DNA from 4 places in the Agrobacterium sp. rho-13.3 genome. Region 3 is predicted to be linked to each of the others. Evidence: riboswitches for the same ligand, from Rfam matches in the RefSeq annotation. Region 3 holds a riboswitch; each other region holds the start of a gene.
What was found. A riboswitch is a leader RNA that binds a small molecule or an ion and turns the genes downstream of it on or off. The one in region 3 is predicted to bind cobalamin.

Region 1: linked by a shared signal. The riboswitch ahead of RMR16_RS11830 (ABC transporter substrate-binding protein) and the one ahead of nrdH (glutaredoxin-like protein NrdH) in region 3 are both predicted to bind cobalamin.
Region 2: linked by a shared signal. The riboswitch ahead of RMR16_RS13105 (DUF1636 family protein) and the one ahead of nrdH (glutaredoxin-like protein NrdH) in region 3 are both predicted to bind cobalamin.
Region 4: linked by a shared signal. The riboswitch ahead of RMR16_RS02615 (CbtB domain-containing protein) and the one ahead of nrdH (glutaredoxin-like protein NrdH) in region 3 are both predicted to bind cobalamin.

Annotation. Positions count from the first base shown of each region.
Region 1 covers NZ_CP192774.1:2,395,846-2,400,469, forward strand. Annotated here, with positions in the region: gene RMR16_RS11825 (FecCD family ABC transporter permease) at 1-538, opposite strand, end outside; partial or broken gene RMR16_RS11830 (ABC transporter substrate-binding protein) at 541-1,491, opposite strand; cobalamin riboswitch at 1,766-1,993, opposite strand; gene RMR16_RS11835 (glucose/quinate/shikimate family membrane-bound PQQ-dependent dehydrogenase) at 2,154-4,493, opposite strand; gene RMR16_RS11840 (asparaginase) at 4,557-4,624, opposite strand, start outside.
Region 2 covers NZ_CP192774.1:2,697,215-2,701,838, reverse strand. Annotated here, with positions in the region: gene cbiB (adenosylcobinamide-phosphate synthase CbiB) at 1-354, shown strand, start outside; gene RMR16_RS13115 (cobyric acid synthase) at 341-1,798, opposite strand; gene cobO (cob(I)yrinic acid a,c-diamide adenosyltransferase) at 1,802-2,419, opposite strand; cobalamin riboswitch at 2,525-2,736, shown strand; gene RMR16_RS13105 (DUF1636 family protein) at 2,851-3,276, shown strand; gene cobW (cobalamin biosynthesis protein CobW) at 3,270-4,307, shown strand; gene cobN (cobaltochelatase subunit CobN) at 4,311-4,624, shown strand, end outside.
Region 3 covers NZ_CP192774.1:1,800,968-1,805,591, reverse strand. Annotated here, with positions in the region: gene RMR16_RS09035 (heme-degrading domain-containing protein) at 1-416, shown strand, start outside; cobalamin riboswitch at 567-792, shown strand; gene nrdH (glutaredoxin-like protein NrdH) at 1,118-1,342, shown strand; gene nrdI (class Ib ribonucleoside-diphosphate reductase assembly flavoprotein NrdI) at 1,364-1,762, shown strand; gene nrdE (class 1b ribonucleoside-diphosphate reductase subunit alpha) at 1,879-3,960, shown strand; gene nrdF (class 1b ribonucleoside-diphosphate reductase subunit beta) at 3,977-4,624, shown strand, end outside.
Region 4 covers NZ_CP192774.1:543,824-548,447, reverse strand. Annotated here, with positions in the region: gene RMR16_RS02635 (hypothetical protein) at 403-705, shown strand; gene RMR16_RS02630 (hypothetical protein) at 873-1,355, opposite strand; gene RMR16_RS02625 (hypothetical protein) at 1,824-2,153, opposite strand; gene RMR16_RS02620 (CbtA family protein) at 2,158-2,874, opposite strand; gene RMR16_RS02615 (CbtB domain-containing protein) at 2,886-3,068, opposite strand; cobalamin riboswitch at 3,219-3,425, opposite strand; gene RMR16_RS02610 (cytochrome c) at 3,455-4,372, opposite strand; gene RMR16_RS02605 (c-type cytochrome) at 4,444-4,624, opposite strand, start outside.

The DNA.
Region 1 (4,624 bases), 590 kb from region 3:
CCGCATTGGCAGCCTTGGTGACGATGAAGGATGTCAAAGCATTAAAAAGCTGTGATCCCGCCACACCGGCAAGAATGATCGCGCTGTTTCCGCGACCTGCGCGCAATGCCAAAAGGCTGACCAGCGCGAAGGCGACAAGCGCACCTAAAAAGGCACCGAGCGGCATGGTCAGCATACCCGCGCCAAAGCCCAGAATGGCAACGCCAACCGCGCCGGTAGACGCACCGGCAGAAATGCCGAGAATATAAGGATCGGCCAGCGGATTGCGCAAAAGTGACTGAAGGACGACACCGGAGACCGCTAACGATGCACCACAACACGCCGCGACCACCGCCCGGCTGAGGCGGTAATTCCAGACAATACCTTCATCGATCGCATCAAGCGAATAAGTCGCGTGAAACAGACGGTTCGCGACCGTCTTGGCGACCACATCCATGGGAATGGACGTCTCGCCAACTGCTGCGCCTAGCCAGAGCGCGAAAAGCAAACACCCGGCCGCCAGCAAAGCGGCACGGGTGAAGGTGAAACATGCGCCCATGCTCAGTTTGAGAGCCCGAGCTTAACGACTGCATCAGCCAGCACTTCAATGCCTTCGATGGTGCGGATCGTTGGGTTCATGGCCTGTGCATCCATCACAACGACATGGTCGTTTTTGACCGCAGGCATAAGGTTCGTCACCGGGTCTTCCTTCAAGAACTTCTGCTTCACGGCAGCGTCATCGGCAGGAAAGCGGCGGCGATCCATTTTACCGGCAACGATGATGGCGGGTTCGGATTTGGCAATGGTTTCCCAGCCAACCGTTGGCCATTCCTCTTCGCTGTCGATGACATTCTTGATGCCGAGCGCGGACATGATGTACCCGGGTGCGCCGTTCTTGCCTGCAACATAAGGGTCGATATCCAACTCTGCGCTGGAGAACCAGAACACCGCAGAAAGCTTGCCCTCCGCAGAGGCGATTTTCTTGCGCGCCGCGTCTTCACGCGCCTTCAGATCGGCAACCAGCTTTTCGCCCTTGTCCTGAACGTTGAAGATCTGCGCCAGTTCGGTGACTTCCTGATAGATCAGATCCATCGTGAACACGGAATGGCGCACGCCGTCTCCACCGGCACTGTTGTCTTTACCGACGCAATCGGCAGGTGATGTGTAGACGGGGATTTTCAATTCTTCGAACTGCTGCGGCTTGGCGACGATACCTTCAGGGCCGACATGCCACTGGAACTGCGCCGTGACGAGATCAGGCTTCTTGGCCAGAACACTTTCGAAGCTCGGATCATTATCGGCCAGACGCTCAACCTTGGCATTGGCTTCTTCATAACCCTTGATGACCGGGCCGATCCACACCGCCGTGCCGACGACCTTGTCCGCGAGACCCAGCAAATAAAGAATTTCCGTGGTGCTCTGGCCGATGGATACGGTGCGCAGCGGCGCATGAGTGAAGGTTACATCACGACCGCAATTGTTGAGCATCAAGGGATATTTTGTCTCGGCCGCATAGGCGGGTGGCATGGCAGTACCGAATGCAGCAACCGCAAAAGTCGCAGCGCAGATCGTGTGTCTGAAATTGAATGTCATTTCCGATTGGTCCCCGAAATCGTCAGCGGCCTCTCCACAGGAAAAGCCTTATTTGCACATGTGTGGAGGCTCACTCCAAAAAGGCATGGTCTGAAACGATCCGAAACGGGATATTTGCAGATGGAATAAGGCGCGTTGCGGCGCGAGATACAATCATGACGTCTCCTGCTCCGGGCATCCCCGCCCGTGACATTGGAATGAACTTTCAACGGCAGGTCTCCTGGCTCACGGATTTTCGTTTTCACCCGCCTTCCCGCGACATCGATCCGCAGTGGCTTGACGCTTTTCAAAGCGCCAGTGGGTTAGACAATCCGTCTACAGTTGCGGGGGCAGCCACGGCATTGAACCCAAAAAGGTTCGCACCGCATTCCCTATTATTCCTCACGATCACTCGCTCGAAACCGTCGCAAGCAGATAGACCTATTCCAAACCTCCCGTCAAGCATCCATCTTGTAATGTTATTACATATTCATAGCAAGGCGTACTGCCAACAAAAATCCCAAACAAATCAGTATCTTCTTACACCGAGGCCGGAAAGGTTGCCCTTCCCGGCCTCGAATGTCAGTTTATGTGGATGAAAATCAGGGCAGCGTGTAGGCGATCACATAATCGCCAGCTTTGGTGCCAACCGAGCCGTGTCCACCCGCAACGATGACAACATATTGTTTGCCGTCATCCATTGCATAGGTCATCGGCGTCGCCTGCCCGCCCGCCGGAAGGCGGGCTTCCCAGAGCTGTTTGCCGGATGTCAGATTGTAGGCACGCACGTAATTGTCAACAGCCGCACCGAGGAACGCCACGCCACCCTTGGTAATCATCGGGCCACCAATGCCAGGCACACCAACCTTGAAGGGCAGCGGCAGCGGCGTCATGTCATAGACAGTGCCGTTTTTGTGCTTGTAGGCCACATCACCGGTGCGCAGATCGGCCCCTGCAACGTAACCCCAAGGCGGGGCCTGGCAGGGAACGCCGAGCGGACCCAGAAACGGACCCATGAGGACACCGTAAGGCGCACCATCATTGCGGTTCAGGCCCTGCTCACTGCCCTTTTCATCCTGTCCTCTCGGTGGAATCTGGTCACGCGGCACGAGCTGTGAAGTAAAGGCGAGATAGGTCGGCATACCGAACATCACCTGACGCTCAGGATCAACCGCGACACTGCCCCAGTTGAATGTGCCGAAATTGCCGGGATAGATCAGCGATCCGTTCAAGGACGGAGGTGTGTAACGTCCCTTATAATTCAACTGGTGAAACCGGATGCGGCACGCCAGTTGGTCGAACATGGAGACGCCCCACATGTTCTTTTCCACCAGCGGATCAGGCTTGAACGACAGTGCCGAGGTGGGCTGGGTGGGTGCAGAAAAATCCTCGGGGATCGCACCGCCCGGGGCCGGTTCTTCCGTCACGGCGAGGAGCGGTTCGCCGCTGCGCCGGTCCAGAACATAAATGTCGCCCTGCTTGGTGGGGCCGACGAGAGCGGGAACCGTCTGGCCATCCTTTTTGGTAATGTCCAGCAACACTGGCTGAGCGGGAACATCCATATCCCACAGATCATGATGCACGGTCTGGCGCACCCAACGATCCTGCCCGGTGTTTATGTCCAGGGCGACGATGGATGATGAATATTTCTCGACATTTTCGCTGCGGCCCATGCCGAGTTGGTCGGGAACCTGATTTCCAAGCGGAATATAGACCAGCCCAAGCGCCTCATCGACGCTGAACACCGACCAGCTGTTGGGGGAGTTGGTCGTATAGGTCTGACCCGATGCAAGCGGTTGGGTCTGCGTCGGGTTTCCCGAATCCCAGTTCCAGATCAAAGCACCCGAATTGACGTCAAATGCACGGATGACACCAGACTGCTCCTGCGTCGAGTAGTTGTCGTTGACGGCACCACCGATGATGATCTTGTTGCCGGCAATGGCAGGCGGCGATGTGGAGTAATAATAGCCCGCAGGATTGTATTTCATGCCGGTTTCGAGGTGCAGAGTGCCTTGGTCTGCAAAGGATGTGCAGACCTGTCCGGTTGCCGCATCCAGCGCTATTAAACGCGCGTCGGATGTCGGCAGGTACACACGCTCAGCGCAGAGTGAACCAGCCTGTGCGGCGGCATCGGCGTAATAGGTCACACCACGGCAGGTCTGATGCTGGCGGTCCGGGTTCATGCCGGAGTTGGCATCATATTTCCACTTTTCCTTGCCGGTCGCGGCATCAACGGCAATGGCCCAATTGTGCGGGGTGCAGAGATAAAGCGAGTTGCCGACTTTTAAGGGCGTCACCTGATAGGTCGTTTCGCCCACATCATTGGGCAGTTTCACATCGCCGGTGCGGTAGCGCCAAGCCTCTTTCAGCTGACCCACATTGTCCGCATTGATCTGCGTCAGCGGCGAATAGCGCTGGCCGTAGGATGTGCGCCCATATTGATGCCATTCACCATCCGGCACGTCATTTCCGTAAGAGGGAGATGCGGAAACAATTTCGCTTGAAAGATCGCCTTGCAGATCATGCGGGTCTTGCGTCATCGCAAAGGCCGCAGCGCCGACGGAGACCAGAACCGCTGTCAGCAACGGCACGGCATTGGCGCCGTAAGAAATGCCAGTTGGGCTGGTGAAACCAAGTGGCTTTCTGATCCATGGCATCAAAAGCCACATGCCAATCAGGATAATGAAACCGCCGCGCGGTCCAAGTTGCCACCAGTCGAAACCGACTTCCCACAATGCCCAGATGAGCGTTGCAAGCACGAAAGCGGCATAAAAATGCAATGCCGCTTTGTTTCTCTGAAAAAGAAGAACAGCGGTGACCACAAATGCGATCCCTGCCAATGCATAATAAAAGCTTCCGCCCAGCATGACGAGCTGAGAGCCGAAGCCAAAAATTGCCAGTCCAATAAGCGTCAGGATAACCGCAGTTGATGTCACTGCCATGAAAAGCCCCCGGTGGTTTTCAGCCGGGGAAACACTATCAGGCCATAAAGGTTCCCGAAAAAATCACGTTTTCGCCATTTTGTGGAAATCGTTGAAGGCGTTTTTGATATCTTCGCGATTTTTCGAAGACG
Region 2 (4,624 bases), 900 kb from region 3:
GATCTGGTCAATTTGCCAGCCTCCCGGCTCACCGGCTTGCTGTTCATCACGGCTGCGTTGTTTGTAAGAGGCGCTTCCCCACGAAACGGTTTTCGCGCGATTTTTCGCGATGCCCGCCATCACCGTTCGCCCAATGCGGGTTGGCCGGAGGCGGCAATGGCAGGGGCGCTGGGATTTGCGCTGGCCGGTCCACGCTCTTACGGCGGGCAGATGATCGAAGCGCGGTTTATGGGCGAAGGCGGACGGCGGGATTTGAACGCCGCTGATATTCGCCAAGCACTGAAATTGGCGCGGATTGCAGATGCGATGCTGATTGGGCTTTTTGGGGTCCTTGTGTTGATTATCGCGCTATAGACAATAGCGCGGCGAGATCGAGATGGCGCTCCATATGGGCGGCCAAACGATCCAGGATGGTATCGACCTGCGCTTCATAATTCAGTTCTGAGCTTTCGCCACCCAACCGCTCCAACCAAGCGCTGCGCTGGTGGTCATCTGCAAACAGGCCGTGAACATAGGTGCCGAAAACGCGGCCTTCCATAGAGATTGCCCCTTCTGTCTGGTTGCCGATGGTGGAAAACGGGCGGTCGGTATCCACGCCCTCGGTCACGCCAACATGCATTTCATAGCCGGAGAAGGATATTCCGTCGAAACTTTGGCCCGTGACGGAAACCAGCCGTTTATCGCCAGTCAGGACGGTCTCGACATTCAGCAAGCCCAGTCCTTCGACCGTTTGAGGTGTCCCCTCGATACCCTCCGGGTCGGCTACGGTTTTGCCGAGCATCTGATAACCGCCGCAGAGGCCGAGAACGTGTCCACCACGTCGCAGATGCGCTTTGATGTCGGTGTCAAAACCGGCATTTTTCAAGGTAGTTAGGTCAGCGATGGTGGATTTGGAGCCACAGAGCAAAACCAGTGAGCAATCACCCGGAATGGCCTGACCGGGGCGGACGCGCAAGAGCTCCACGTCTGGTTCTGCCTCTAACGGGTCGAGGTCATCGAAGTTGGAAATATGCGGCAGGATGAGCACGGCGATGCGGATTTTTGCGCCGGGTTTGCGTTGACCTGGCGCTGTCAGACCAAGTGCATCTTCGGCGGGCAAGCTGATAGCATCGGCAAAATGTGGCAGAAGGCCGATCGGGTTCCAGCCGGTTTTTTTTTGGATGATCCGCATACCCTCATCAAACAAGGCCGGATCACCACGAAAGCGGTTGACGATAAAGCCTTTTATCATCGCCGCATCATCCGGTTCCAGAACCGTTTTTGTGCCGACAAGGCTGGCAATGACGCCGCCGCGATCGATATCGCCGATGAGGATGACGGGTGCGTTGGCCGCACGGGCAAAGCCCATATTGGCGATGTCATTGGCGCGGAGATTGACCTCTGACGCGCTGCCTGCGCCCTCCACGAGCACCAAGTCGGCGCTGGCTTTGAGCTGCTCGAAACTTTCCAGCACCCGCGGCATCAGCCCCGCTTTCATATGCTGATAATCCGCCGCCTTGGCATTGCCGGTGACCTTGCCCTGCACCACCACCTGCGCACCGGTTTCGCTTTGCGGTTTCAGCAGCACCGGGTTCATATGCACGGAAAGCGGCACGCCAGCGGCGCGGGCCTGCAAGGCCTGCGCCCTACCGATTTCCCCGCCATCTGCGGTGACGGCGGCGTTGTTGGACATGTTCTGTGGCTTAAAGGGCATGACGGAGAAGCCGCGAAGGGTGAAAGCGCGAGCCAGCCCCGCCACCATCAACGACTTGCCGACATCCGAGCCGGTTCCCTGAAACATCAAAACACGCGCTGTCATGGATTAGAACTCTATGCCGGACTGCGCTTTGACGCCCGCTTTGAAGTGATGTTTCACCAGCGTCATTTCCGTCACCATATCAGCGGCGTCGATAAGCGGTTGTTTAGCATTGCGTCCAGTGACGATGACATGCAAATTCGGGCGGCGGTTTTGCAGGGTCTCAACGACTTCTTCCAAGGGAAGATAATCATAACGTAGCGCGATATTCAGTTCGTCGAGAACAACCAGACCGATGGATTCATCGGCCATCAGGACCTTGGCTTCTTCCCATGCTTTGGTGGCCGCTGCGACATCGCGTTTCAAGTCTTGTGTGTCCCACGTGAAACCTTCGCCCATGGTACGCCATTCGATTTTATCGCTGAAAAGGGTCAGCGCCTGCTGTTCGCCGGTGGACCATGCGCCCTTGATGAACTGCACGATGCCGACGCGCCTGCCGGTGCCGAGCATGCGCAGCGCCAGCCCGAAGGCGGCGGTGGATTTGCCTTTGCCGGGGCCGGTATTGACCATCAGCAGACCTTTTTCGACGGTCTTCTCGGAGACTTCAGCGTCTTGCACGGCCTTGCGGTTGACCATTTTGGCACGGTGGCGTTCGGCTTCGCTATCGCTGATCTCGCGTGTCATGGTGTCTCATTCCTTCCCGGCGCATGCTTTTCAAGACGGCGACTATAGCCAAATCGCCCCGCACGGCAATGACGGGCGGCATTGACACAAAAGCACCGCAGGGCATAAGGGTTAAGGACTGACGGTCTTTTTCCGGCAACGGGAAAAGCTAAGAGGGAACACGGTTCAGTCTTTTACTTTGACCAATCCGTGGCTGCCCCCGCAACTGTAAGCGGTGAGCCTGCACTGTGAAGCCACTGGACAATTTGTCCGGGAAGGTGGTGCAAGGCGTTCTTCACACCGCGAGCCAGGAGACCTGCCGTTTCAGGAAAAACGTCTGCCGGGCGGGGTGCTCCGGTCAGCCGGTCTTATCGAATGGCGGATCGCGCATTTGTGCGTGGCGTTTTTCGATATCCGCACCCCGAAGATTTGCAGGCGCGGAAAGCGAACCCTTGGATATTACAGCGACATCGTCTGGCATCAGTGAAAAAGCGCAAGACAAAACGGCTTCTGGCGTTGTCGTTTTCGTCTGCCGCAGCTGTCGGGATGAGGCGGAGCCGAATGCCGAGCCGCGCCCCGGCGCGCTGCTAGCCGAAACCGCTATTCAGCTTGGCAAGGCAGAGGGCATCGATGTGCGCAGCGTTAATTGCCTTGCCAATTGCAAGCGCGGCCTCAGCGCCACGATGCGCAGCGCCGATGGCTGGTCCTATGTGTTTGGCGGGCTGACCGCGGACCATGCGGACGATCTTTTAACCGGCGCGCGCCTTCTGGCCGCCGCACCGGATGGCCTGATGCCCTGGCGTGGCCGGCCTGACATTTTAAAGCGTGGCATGGTTGCCCGCATTCCCCCTTTGCATTTTACCGAGGAGACATCATGACCACGCTCAACCGCGTTCCCTGCACCATCATCACCGGATTTCTGGGCGCTGGCAAAACCACGCTGCTGCGCGGCCTTCTGGAAAAGCTTGAGGGCAAGCGGCTTGCCATCATCGTCAACGAGTTTGGCGATGTCGGCATCGATGGCGATATTCTCAAAGGTTGCGGCATTGAAAGCTGCCCGGAAGAAAACATCGTGGAGCTGGCCAATGGCTGCATTTGCTGCACGGTGGCGGATGATTTCCAGCCCGCTATCGAACAGATTCTGAGCCGTGAGCCACGTGTCGAGCATATTCTGATCGAAACATCGGGCCTCGCTCTGCCGAAGCCGCTGGTGCAGGCGTTCCAATGGCCAGCGATCAAAAGTCGCGTGACGGTGGATGCCGTTGTGGCCGTTGCCGATGGTGTGGCACTGGCCGAAGGCTTGGTGTCGCATGATCTGGAAGCACTTGCCGCCCAGCGTCAGAATGACGAGGCACTGGATCACGATGATCCGGTTGAAGAAGTGTTCGAAGACCAGATTGCCTGCGCCGACCTGATCGTTCTGACCAAGGGTGACCTGCTGGATGCGGCCGGGCTGGAGCGTGCCAAGGCGCATATCAACGCCCATCTTCCAAAGGCGGCGAAAATCATCGTGGCATCCAACGGGGTCATCGATCCTGCCGTTTTGATCGGCCTTGGCCTTGCGGTGGAAGAGGATATCGACAACCGCAATACGCATCATGATGAGGAAGAAGACCACGATCACGATGAGTTCGACAGCTTTGTGGTGGAGCTGGATGCTGTGACCGACGCCGATGCGCTGGCGGTGCGAATTTCTGAGGCGGCAGCGTCTGAAAACGTGCTGCGCATCAAGGGTTTTGTTGAGGTCTCTGCCAAGCCAATGCGTTTACAGGTGCAGGCGGTCGGTTCGCGGGTCAATCATTATTTCGACCGCCCTTGGGCTGCCGGTGAAGTGCGCCGCAGCCGTCTGGTGGTGATCGGTGAAAAGGGCATCAACCGCGAAAAAATCGAGCGGATGCTGGCTGCCTGATCCATGCACATTCTCGCCACCACATCGTCGTCGCTGGACGACCTGATAGAGCCGGTTGATCTCAACCAGCCACGGGCAGATGTGGTGGTGCTGTCTTTTTCGGCCAGTGATCTGGCCGGTCTGGAGCGGGGGTGGTCGAAAAGCGGCGGTTTGGTTTCGCTGGTGTCTGCCAATCTCTCAGAGCTTCGCCACCCGATGTCGGTCGATCTGTGGATCGAAAAGACGGCGGAACATGCCAAGCTGATCCTTATCCGGATTCTAGGTGGGGCTGATCGCTGGCGTTACGGCGTGGATCAGCTTTCCAGACTGGCGCGGGC
Region 3 (4,624 bases):
AACTTGACCGATTCGACTATGATTTTGCCTGGGGATTGGGCAGCCATCTCAGGGAAAAAGCGGCGTCTTTGAAACTGCCAGTCGCCATCGAAGTCAGGCATGGCGCAGATGTCGTTTTCGCAAGTCTTCTTCCGGGCGCAACCATCGATAATTTTGGCTGGACCAGCCGCAAATGCGCCGTGGTTCATCGCTTCCACCGCAGTTCATTGCGGGTTCGGCTCGAGGCGGAAGCAAAGGGATATGACTTCAACGTCAAGTTCGGACTGCCGGTGAGCAGCTTCGTCGCAAGCGGCGGCGGCTTTCCTCTCGCATTGCGGGGCGGAACGCTGATCGGCTCCGTGGCCGTCAGTGGACTGCCCGATGTCGAGGATCATGCGCTGATCACGGCATCGCTGAAGGAATTGCTCTCGCTTTAAAATGCTGCGCATTTCACAGCTTGGTGCAGGCGGAAGCGATAAGTCATTGTTTTCCGGGGCTGTCCGTTTCACGCCTTGGTGTCGCCACACTTTCCCACAGATGTTTTCGTTTGAATTGTAATAAGTGTTGACGGGAAATTAACCTCGTCTACTATATGTAGTGTTCTAGGTTCCTTCGAGTCGCAAGGCTTGTGAGGCTAAGACGGGAATACGGTGCGTTGGCGCTCATGATGAGCGCTTCAATGCCGTAGCTGCCCCCGCAACTGTAAGCGGCGAGTGTCTGTTCCACTATGTCACTGGGTCATGTTGATCCGGGAAGGCGGGGCGGAGGTTTTGACCCGTGAGCCAGGAGACCTGCCTAGAGCAGTTACATTAACGGGCGGGGTGTCCGGGAGTTGAAGGGTTTGTTGCGGCATAGGGGCCGAACATACCGTGTTCCCGAATGTCCTGCATGAGCTACTTCGGGGTAAATCCATGTCCAGTTTGTTGTCCAGTTTCAGTACCTTGCCCCGAGAGTGGTATACGCCCGCCTGAATGTTGTGCCGCCTTGCGTCAGCAGTGCGGAAACTTTTGAGCATGAAGGATAGCGTCGCCACCTCTTCGGGCGGGTGACGCATCCAGCTTCGCATTCATTCCACGTCCATCAACGCGCATCACGCGGTGCGCGGTCGCCATCGCTTGCCCACTCCCACGAGGACATTATGACCATTACCGTTTACAGCAAACCAGCCTGCGTCCAATGCACAGCCACCACCCGCGCGATGGACCGACAGGGCATCACCTACAACATCGTGGACGTTTCTGCCGACGAAGATGCCTATGCGCTGGTTCAGGGTCTGGGGTATCGTCAGGTTCCGGTCGTCATCGCCGGAGAGCGGCATTGGGCCGGTTTCCGCCCGGATATGATTGGCGCTCTCGCTTCGTGATTTGAGGATGTGATGGGTCTGATGGGTCTGATCGTTTATTATTCCAGCCGGTCTGAAACCACCCATCGCTTTGTTGAAAAACTGGGCGTGCGGGCCTTGCGTCTGCCCTTGTCGGCGGATGAAGCCGCACCCGAAGTCGATAAGCCTTACGTGCTGATTACGCCCACATATGGTGGCGGGGGAATGAAGGGTGCCGTACCCAAGCCGGTCATCCAGTTTCTCAACCACGTTGCCAATCGCAACCTCATTCGCGGCGTCATCGCCGCGGGCAATACGAATTTCGGCGCGGGCTATGCCTCGGCGGGGGATATCGTGTCGCGCAAATGCGCGGTGCCGTTTCTTTATCGCTTCGAGCTTTTAGGCACGCCCGATGATGTCGCCAACGTCAAACATGGACTGGAACGATTTTGGATACGCTGACCACCACCACCGCAAAGGACGAGGGAGCAAAGACCAATGCTTCCACCCGCAGTTCCGTCAACGAGCGGCAGGTGAGCCCCGCCGACGCGACGGTGGATTACCACGCGCTGAACGCCATGCTGAACCTCTATGACGAGCAGGGACATATCCAGTTCGAAAAGGACCGCATGGCGGCGCGGCAATACTTCTTGCAGCATGTGAACCAGAACACGGTGTTCTTTCACAACCTGCGGGAAAAGCTCGATTATCTGGTCAGCGAAGGATATTACGAACAGCAGGTGCTGGATCAATATTCCTTCAACTTCGTGCGCGATCTGTTCGATTACGCCTATGCGAAGAAGTTTCGCTTCCCGACCTTCCTCGGTGCCTTCAAATATTACACCAGCTACACGCTGAAGACCTTTGATGGAAAACGCTATCTGGAGCGGTATGAAGACCGCATCTGCATGGTGGCGTTCGCGCTGGCGCAGGGCAATGAGCAACTGGCGCGGGATCTGGTGGATGAGATCATCGCAGGCCGTTTCCAGCCCGCGACGCCGACCTTCCTCAATGCCGGAAAAAAGCAGCGCGGCGAACTCGTGTCGTGCTTCCTGCTGCGCGTTGAAGACAACATGGAATCCATCTCGCGTGGCATCAATTCTGCCTTGCAGCTTTCCAAGCGCGGCGGCGGTGTGGCGCTGTCTCTCACCAATATTCGTGAGGCCGGTGCGCCGATCAAGCAGATCGAAAACCAGTCTTCGGGCATTATTCCGGTCATGAAGCTGCTGGAAGATTCGTTTTCCTACGCCAACCAGCTGGGTGCGCGACAGGGGGCAGGGGCTGTTTATCTTAACGCTCATCATCCCGATATCATGCGTTTTCTGGATACCAAGCGCGAAAATGCGGATGAAAAAATCCGTATCAAGACGCTGTCTTTAGGCGTCGTCATTCCCGACATTACGTTCGAGCTAGCGAAGAACAATGAGGATATGTACCTCTTTTCGCCTTACGATATCGAGCGTGTTTACGGCGTGCCCTTCACGGAAATTTCGGTGACGGAAAAGTACCGCGAAATGGTGGCGGACAGCCGCATTCACAAGAAGAAGATCAAGGCGCGTGACTTCTTCCAGGTGATTGCCGAAATCCAGTTCGAAAGCGGTTATCCCTACATCATGTTCGAAGATACGGTAAACCGGGCCAACCCGATTGCCGGACGTATTTCCATGAGCAACCTTTGCTCGGAAATCTTGCAGGTCAGCGAAGCCAGCACCTACAATGAAGACCTGTCCTATGACCAGATGGGCAAGGATATTTCCTGCAATCTGGGTTCGCTGAACATCGCCTCCACCATGGATTCGCAGGATTTCGGCAAGACCATCGAAACCTCCATCCGCGCGCTGACCGCCGTGTCCGACATGAGCCACATTTCCTCCGTTCCATCGGTGGAAAAGGGCAATGACGACAGCCACGCCATTGGGCTTGGCCAGATGAACCTGCACGGCTATCTGGCCCGCGAGCGGATTTATTACGGCTCGGAAGAAGGCATCGATTTCACCAACATCTACTTCTACACGGTTGCCTATCACGCCATTCGTGCGTCGAACCGGCTGGCTGTGGAGCGTGGGCAGAGCTTCAAGGGCTTTGAGAACTCCAAATATGCGTCCGGCGAATATTTCGAAAAATATGTGACGCAGGAGTGGAAGCCGGCGACAGCGCGTGTGGCGGAATTGTTCGAAAAGGCTGGCATCTCCATTCCGACGCAGGAAGACTGGAGCGCGTTGAAACAGGCGGTGATGGAAGGGGGTCTATATAACCAGAACCTTCAGGCCGTGCCGCCAACGGGTTCGATTTCCTATATCAATCACTCGACTTCTTCGATCCATCCCATTGTTTCGAAAATCGAAATCCGTAAAGAGGGCAAGATCGGCCGCGTCTATTATCCCGCCGCCTATCTCAGCAATGATAATCTCGAATATTATCAGGATGCCTATGAAATCGGGCCGGAAAAGATCATCGATACCTATGCGGCGGCCACGCAGCATGTGGATCAGGGTCTGTCGCTGACACTGTTCTTCCGCGATACCGCCACGACCCGCGATATCAACCGCGCCCAGATCTATGCGTGGAAAAAGGGCATCAAGACGATTTATTACATTCGTCTTCGCCAGATGGCTTTGTCCGGCACGGAAGTGCAGGGCTGCGTTTCCTGCACACTGTGATGATGAGAACAAAAAAATGAATATGCAAATCAAGCCGGTCAACAGTGTTCGCGCCATCAACTGGAACCGCATGGAAGACGACAAGGACCTGGAGGTCTGGAACCGTCTGACCTCCAATTTCTGGCTGCCGGAAAAGGTGCCTCTGTCCAACGATATCCAGTCATGGGCCACGTTGAAGCCGGAAGAGCAGCAGCTGACCATCCGCGTTTTCACCGGTCTGACCTTGCTTGACACCATTCAGAACGGTGTCGGCGCGATCAGGTTGATGGCGGATGCGGCAACCCAGCATGAGGAGGCGGTGCTGTCCAACATCTCCTTCATGGAGGCTGTTCACGCCCGCTCTTATTCCTCGATTTTCTCCACCCTGTGCTCGACGCCAGATGTGGACGACGCCTATCGCTGGTCTGAGGAAAACGAGTTCCTGCAACGCAAATCCGCGCTCATCATGCGCGAATATGACAGTGGCGATCCGCTGAAAATGAAAGTCGCCAGCGTCTTTCTGGAAAGCTTCCTGTTCTATTCCGGCTTCTATTTGCCAATGTTCTGGTCCAGCCGCGCCCGGCTGACCAACACCGCAGACCTCATCCGCCTCATCATTCGCGATGAAGCGGTGCACGGATATTACATCGGCTACAAGTTCCAGCGCGCGCTGGAGCATGTGAGC
Region 4 (4,624 bases), 1.3 Mb from region 3:
GTGCCAAGCATTTTACGTCCCTACCCTCCTAAAAATAGCCATTTCATCGCGGCGCAACTTTCGTTAAGGTTGCATCGAGACCGGAAGTAACGGGCCGGTCTTGGGGCATAGAAACCCCTTACACAACGGTCGGTGTCGACCGTGATGACACCCCTCAGCCATATATATGTGTGGCTGAGGCGGTCCATTGTGACTATATAGCTCCGCTGCCTTTCTCTATGGCTGGGGAGGCCCTGTCGTATGTCCAAGGTTCACGCCTAAAGGTCAGGGTGGTCGTTTGTGTACGGCTTTCTAACTCCCCGGCCACCAGAGGTTTGTCCTCCGGTGGTCGTTTCCGTTTCAGCTTGATGGCTTCCCATGGCGCTACGCTCGCCGGGGGGGGCCGCCGATGGGAGACATGAAATGGAAAATTACAGCGTCTGGGCAGATCTGCTGCACACATTCCGCATGATGTCAGACAGTGTAAAGGTGCTGCTGATCTATATGCCCGGTGTTTTCGCTTTGAGTTTTGCGGCGCTCTATCTCTATCATTTACGGCAGCATGTTCGACCTGCAAGGCAGGAGCCTCAGCCTTACACCATCCTGCCACCGGAAAAGCCCGCGCCGCGCGAACATCTGCACCCCCGCGTCGAAACCATGCGCAATCTGGACAGCTCCATAAGAAACGTGGAGAGAGTGACGGGCAACGAAGGGCCACGCTGTTAAAGCGTTCTACGCAAAGAAGACCATCAAGGCCGCCGGTCCAGAACGCGGCAGGCGCGAAGCGGTCCTTCGGCGTGATCCGCCGTCATCGCACGCCTGCGATCGCGGCTGTTGATATGCAGGCTGCGGTCGGCAGGAAGCGAGAGCCGAGGTGTGTGCTGTTGCAGTGATTAAAGGTATGAAAGTATATCGGAAAGAGTGGCGCCATCTATGACGCCAGATGGCCAGCGTTCGAAAAGGCCCACAGTTCCCGTCAGTTTATTTCCGAGAATGTAATCAGTCGAAATCGCGCCGGTGAGCGTTCCATCAGCCCGGTCCATCGCAACCATACCCGCTATCATGCCACGCTGTTCATCATCTGGCGAAATAGGCCAGCCAAGAACCATTTTATCGTGATCTGTCAGGATGGCTCCAATATCGTAATGTGTCCACACGGTCCCATCTGGAGCCGTGTACATAGTCACGCCTTCGCTCGGTCCTGTTGTCTCACTCCACTCGTTCTCAGGGGAGGTATTGGCCCCGATATCAGAATCGGCATTTTGGACGAGCTCTTTTTCCAGAAACTGCCCAAAATCACAATCGCCTTTTTCCCGACGGGAACGCGACCCGCTAAGCTGAAGTGATCTTGTTGCGTCCACTCCTGAAACCGTCATATATAGTTCCCCACTTGGAAGAAGGTCTGGCCACCTTCTCATTAACGCAGTCATTGTACCGTGCAGTTACGTCACAGCTTTCAATGGAAGGTCGATTTAACAATCCGCCGCTGACGTTTCCTACTTTCATCTGAGACGTTATCTGGTGATCACTGGTGTAATTGCACCGGCTAGACTATCGCCTCCAACACATGTACCGCCGACCTGAGGTTACGGTCCGGGAGCCACCTCGATACCACTGACTATGGAATCCAAGGATATTCTCAACCTAAGCGCAATCTATCAAATTATAAATTTCTAAAGTAGAATTTATCAATTAAATTTCAATCAAAAGTAACTTTTAAATATAATTACGTCAATCTTTAGAGGCACTATCCTAATGATTGTTTTCAGAGCAACGCGAGCGTGAGCGGGTGCTAATAGCCGCTAGCTCCCATCCGCGCCGCCCTTTGGGTCTTTGTGAGACCATCAAGGCCGTCGGCCCAGAACGCGGCAGGCGCGAAGCGGTCCTTCGGCGTGATCCACCGTCATAGCGCGCCTGAGATCTCGGCTGTTGATATGCAGGCTGCGGTCGGCAGGAAGCGAGAGCCGTGTGATCTTGGTTGCGGCGGCAGTGAAAAACGCCTGCTCATTGGCTGCAAAAAATGCGAGGCAAGCCTCTTTAAGCGGCTCTGCGGCCAGCAGCGCCTTGAAGGCCAGCCGGTGCATGGCACAGGGCGCGCCATGACCGGGGACGGAAAAACGCAACGCATCGAGTTCATCACTCCATTCCGCTGCGTCCTTCCTCTTGTCGGGCATCGTCTTATTGCGCTGTCGCGTCGAAGCGCTTGAAGAAAAACCCGCTCAACGTGCCGAGAATAAGCCAGAAGACAAAGCTGGTGACGGTGGCAAGAACCACAAAACGACGCTCCAGCGGCAGAGGCGCCAGCGCATGTTCGCCCTCTGGCGGCAACGGCGCGCCGATGACGTGCGGAGCAACGATCAGCAGCACGGCCAGAATGGCTGCCCACGGTTCACCGCGTTTGAAGACGAGAAGTGCCAGACCACCCGCTGTTGCGGCGACGGTTGAAATCCACCAGATTTGGCGTGCGCCGAGTTCAGCGGCCGGGCTTCCCGGCAGTTCCGGCGGGAGGCCGATCATCGGGGCCAGCATGACGGCGGCAAAACCTGCAAGACCCCAGAACAGGCCTTCACGCCAGCCACCCTGCGATCCACGAAGGGAAATCAATCCCGTCAATACCAACGCATAACCGATAGCGGTCAGCACATTGGCGGCAATGGTATAGGCATTGCGCTCGAAACCATCGGCAGGCGCCCAGGCTTCGGCATCATGGTGGTGGTCTGCCGGCGTGGCGGCATCGTGGCTGTGGGCGGGAGCGGCTTCGCCACCGGCGTTTTCAAAAGTTTCCGCCTGAAGAATGAGCGGTGTGGTGCCGATGGCCTGCATGGCGCTGACGGCGAGACCCGCAATCAGCCCGACGAGGACGGCGGTAAAAACAATATTGCGAAAAAATGGCATGGCGTTTCCCCTTAATGGCAAGGGAAAGCGTTGGCGTGGCGCGTGTCATGCGCCGCATTGTGCACGGCCTCGACATGCGAAAAGCCGACAAAGCCAACGATGAACAGGCCGAGCACGGCTGCCGTCAGCGATTGCGTAATTTTCGATGTTTTGGAAGAGACGGCTGATGACGCCGTATTCTGCTGGATAGACATGGTGACCCTTTCCTGTGCGGGTGGGCGCATTGCTGATCAAAAGCCGCACGACCGCATTCAACTTTCACCACGGGGAAAGAGACACATGGTTTTAAAGGCCGGAATAATCCGACCTGCCAACCGTGCTGTTCCGGACACCCCGCCGGTATTGACGACACTTTCGTGATGGCAGGTCTCCTGGCTCACGGGTCTCGACCTTGAAAACACCTTCCCGACACGTTGATGCCAGTGGTTTTGCGTTTTCAGGCTATCCGCTCACAGTTGCGGGGGCAGCCACGAATGAAAGCAGACGCTTCTATCGTGTTCCCTTTTCACTTTCCGGGCGAACCCGGAAAGACCATCACGCTTGAGTTATCCGGCGCAACGTGGCGTGAGTCAATGACCAATCAACGCGAAGGCACCGCTTTGAGATAGGCCGCAATGGCGTTGCGGTCCTCTGCGGAAAGACGCGCCATGTTCTGCTGCACCTTGACCATGGACCCGCCGGCGCTATCGAAATCCGGTGTGAAGCCGGTTTCGAGATAATTGGCGATATCGTCCTTCGTCCACGAACCGATGGCTTGAGAGCCGGGCGTGATGCTGGGAATGCGTCCTTCCCCTTCCGGGTTCGGCCCACCGGCAAGCCATTGATCTTTCAGGAAACCACCCAGCGCATCGCGCGGCGTGTGGCACTCGCCGCAATGGCCCGGACCTTCCACCAGATATTGCCCGCGAACCACTTCGGCATCCGCATTGGCAATTTGAACGCGGGGCTGTCCCTTGTCGAAATACAGGAATTTCCAGCCGCCCAGCGACAGGCGCACGTTGAACGGAAACGGCAGATCATGCCCCGGCGCATCATTGGCGCTGGCGGGCAGCGTTTTCAGATAGGCGAAAAGATCGTTGATGTCCTGCGGCGTCATCCGCGCATAGGACGCATAGGGAAAGGACGGATAAAGATGCTCACCATCTTTGCCCACGCCCCGCGTCATCGCATCGCCGAATTCAGCGACCGTCCATGCGCCGATGCCGTGCTGTGGATCAGGCGAGATATTGGGCATGTGGAACGTGCCGAACGGGCTTGGCAACGGCTGTCCGCCGGACAGTGTTTTCAGCGCATCGCCCGTCGCATCCGGTGCGGCGTGACAGCTGGCGCAACCACCGGCCCAAAACAGCGTTTCGCCATTGGCAAGGTTAGGCTCACCCAGATTTGCCCAGTGGCTGGGTGCCTGCCGTTGCGGTGCCGTCACCCACATGAAAACGCCAAACCCGGCAACGCCCGCAATAACAGCGCCACCCGCCAGCTTCGCCCAGATGGAAGCCATCGCCGTCTCCGATTCTTCTCTATTCATCATAAAAAAGGTCCGCCAGTTAAGGCGGACCGCATGGAACCGGATTATTTCTTCAAACGATATGTCTGGTGGCAGCTGCTGCAATCTGCACCCAACAGTTTCAGGGTTGCGCCAACGCCGGCCTGATCTGTCGGCAATTGTGCTAGAACCGTATCGGCATCTGTGCCCAGCTTTTCGGACTTCGACTTGAAATCAGCAAAGTTCTGCCAGATGGCAGGGGCCGCT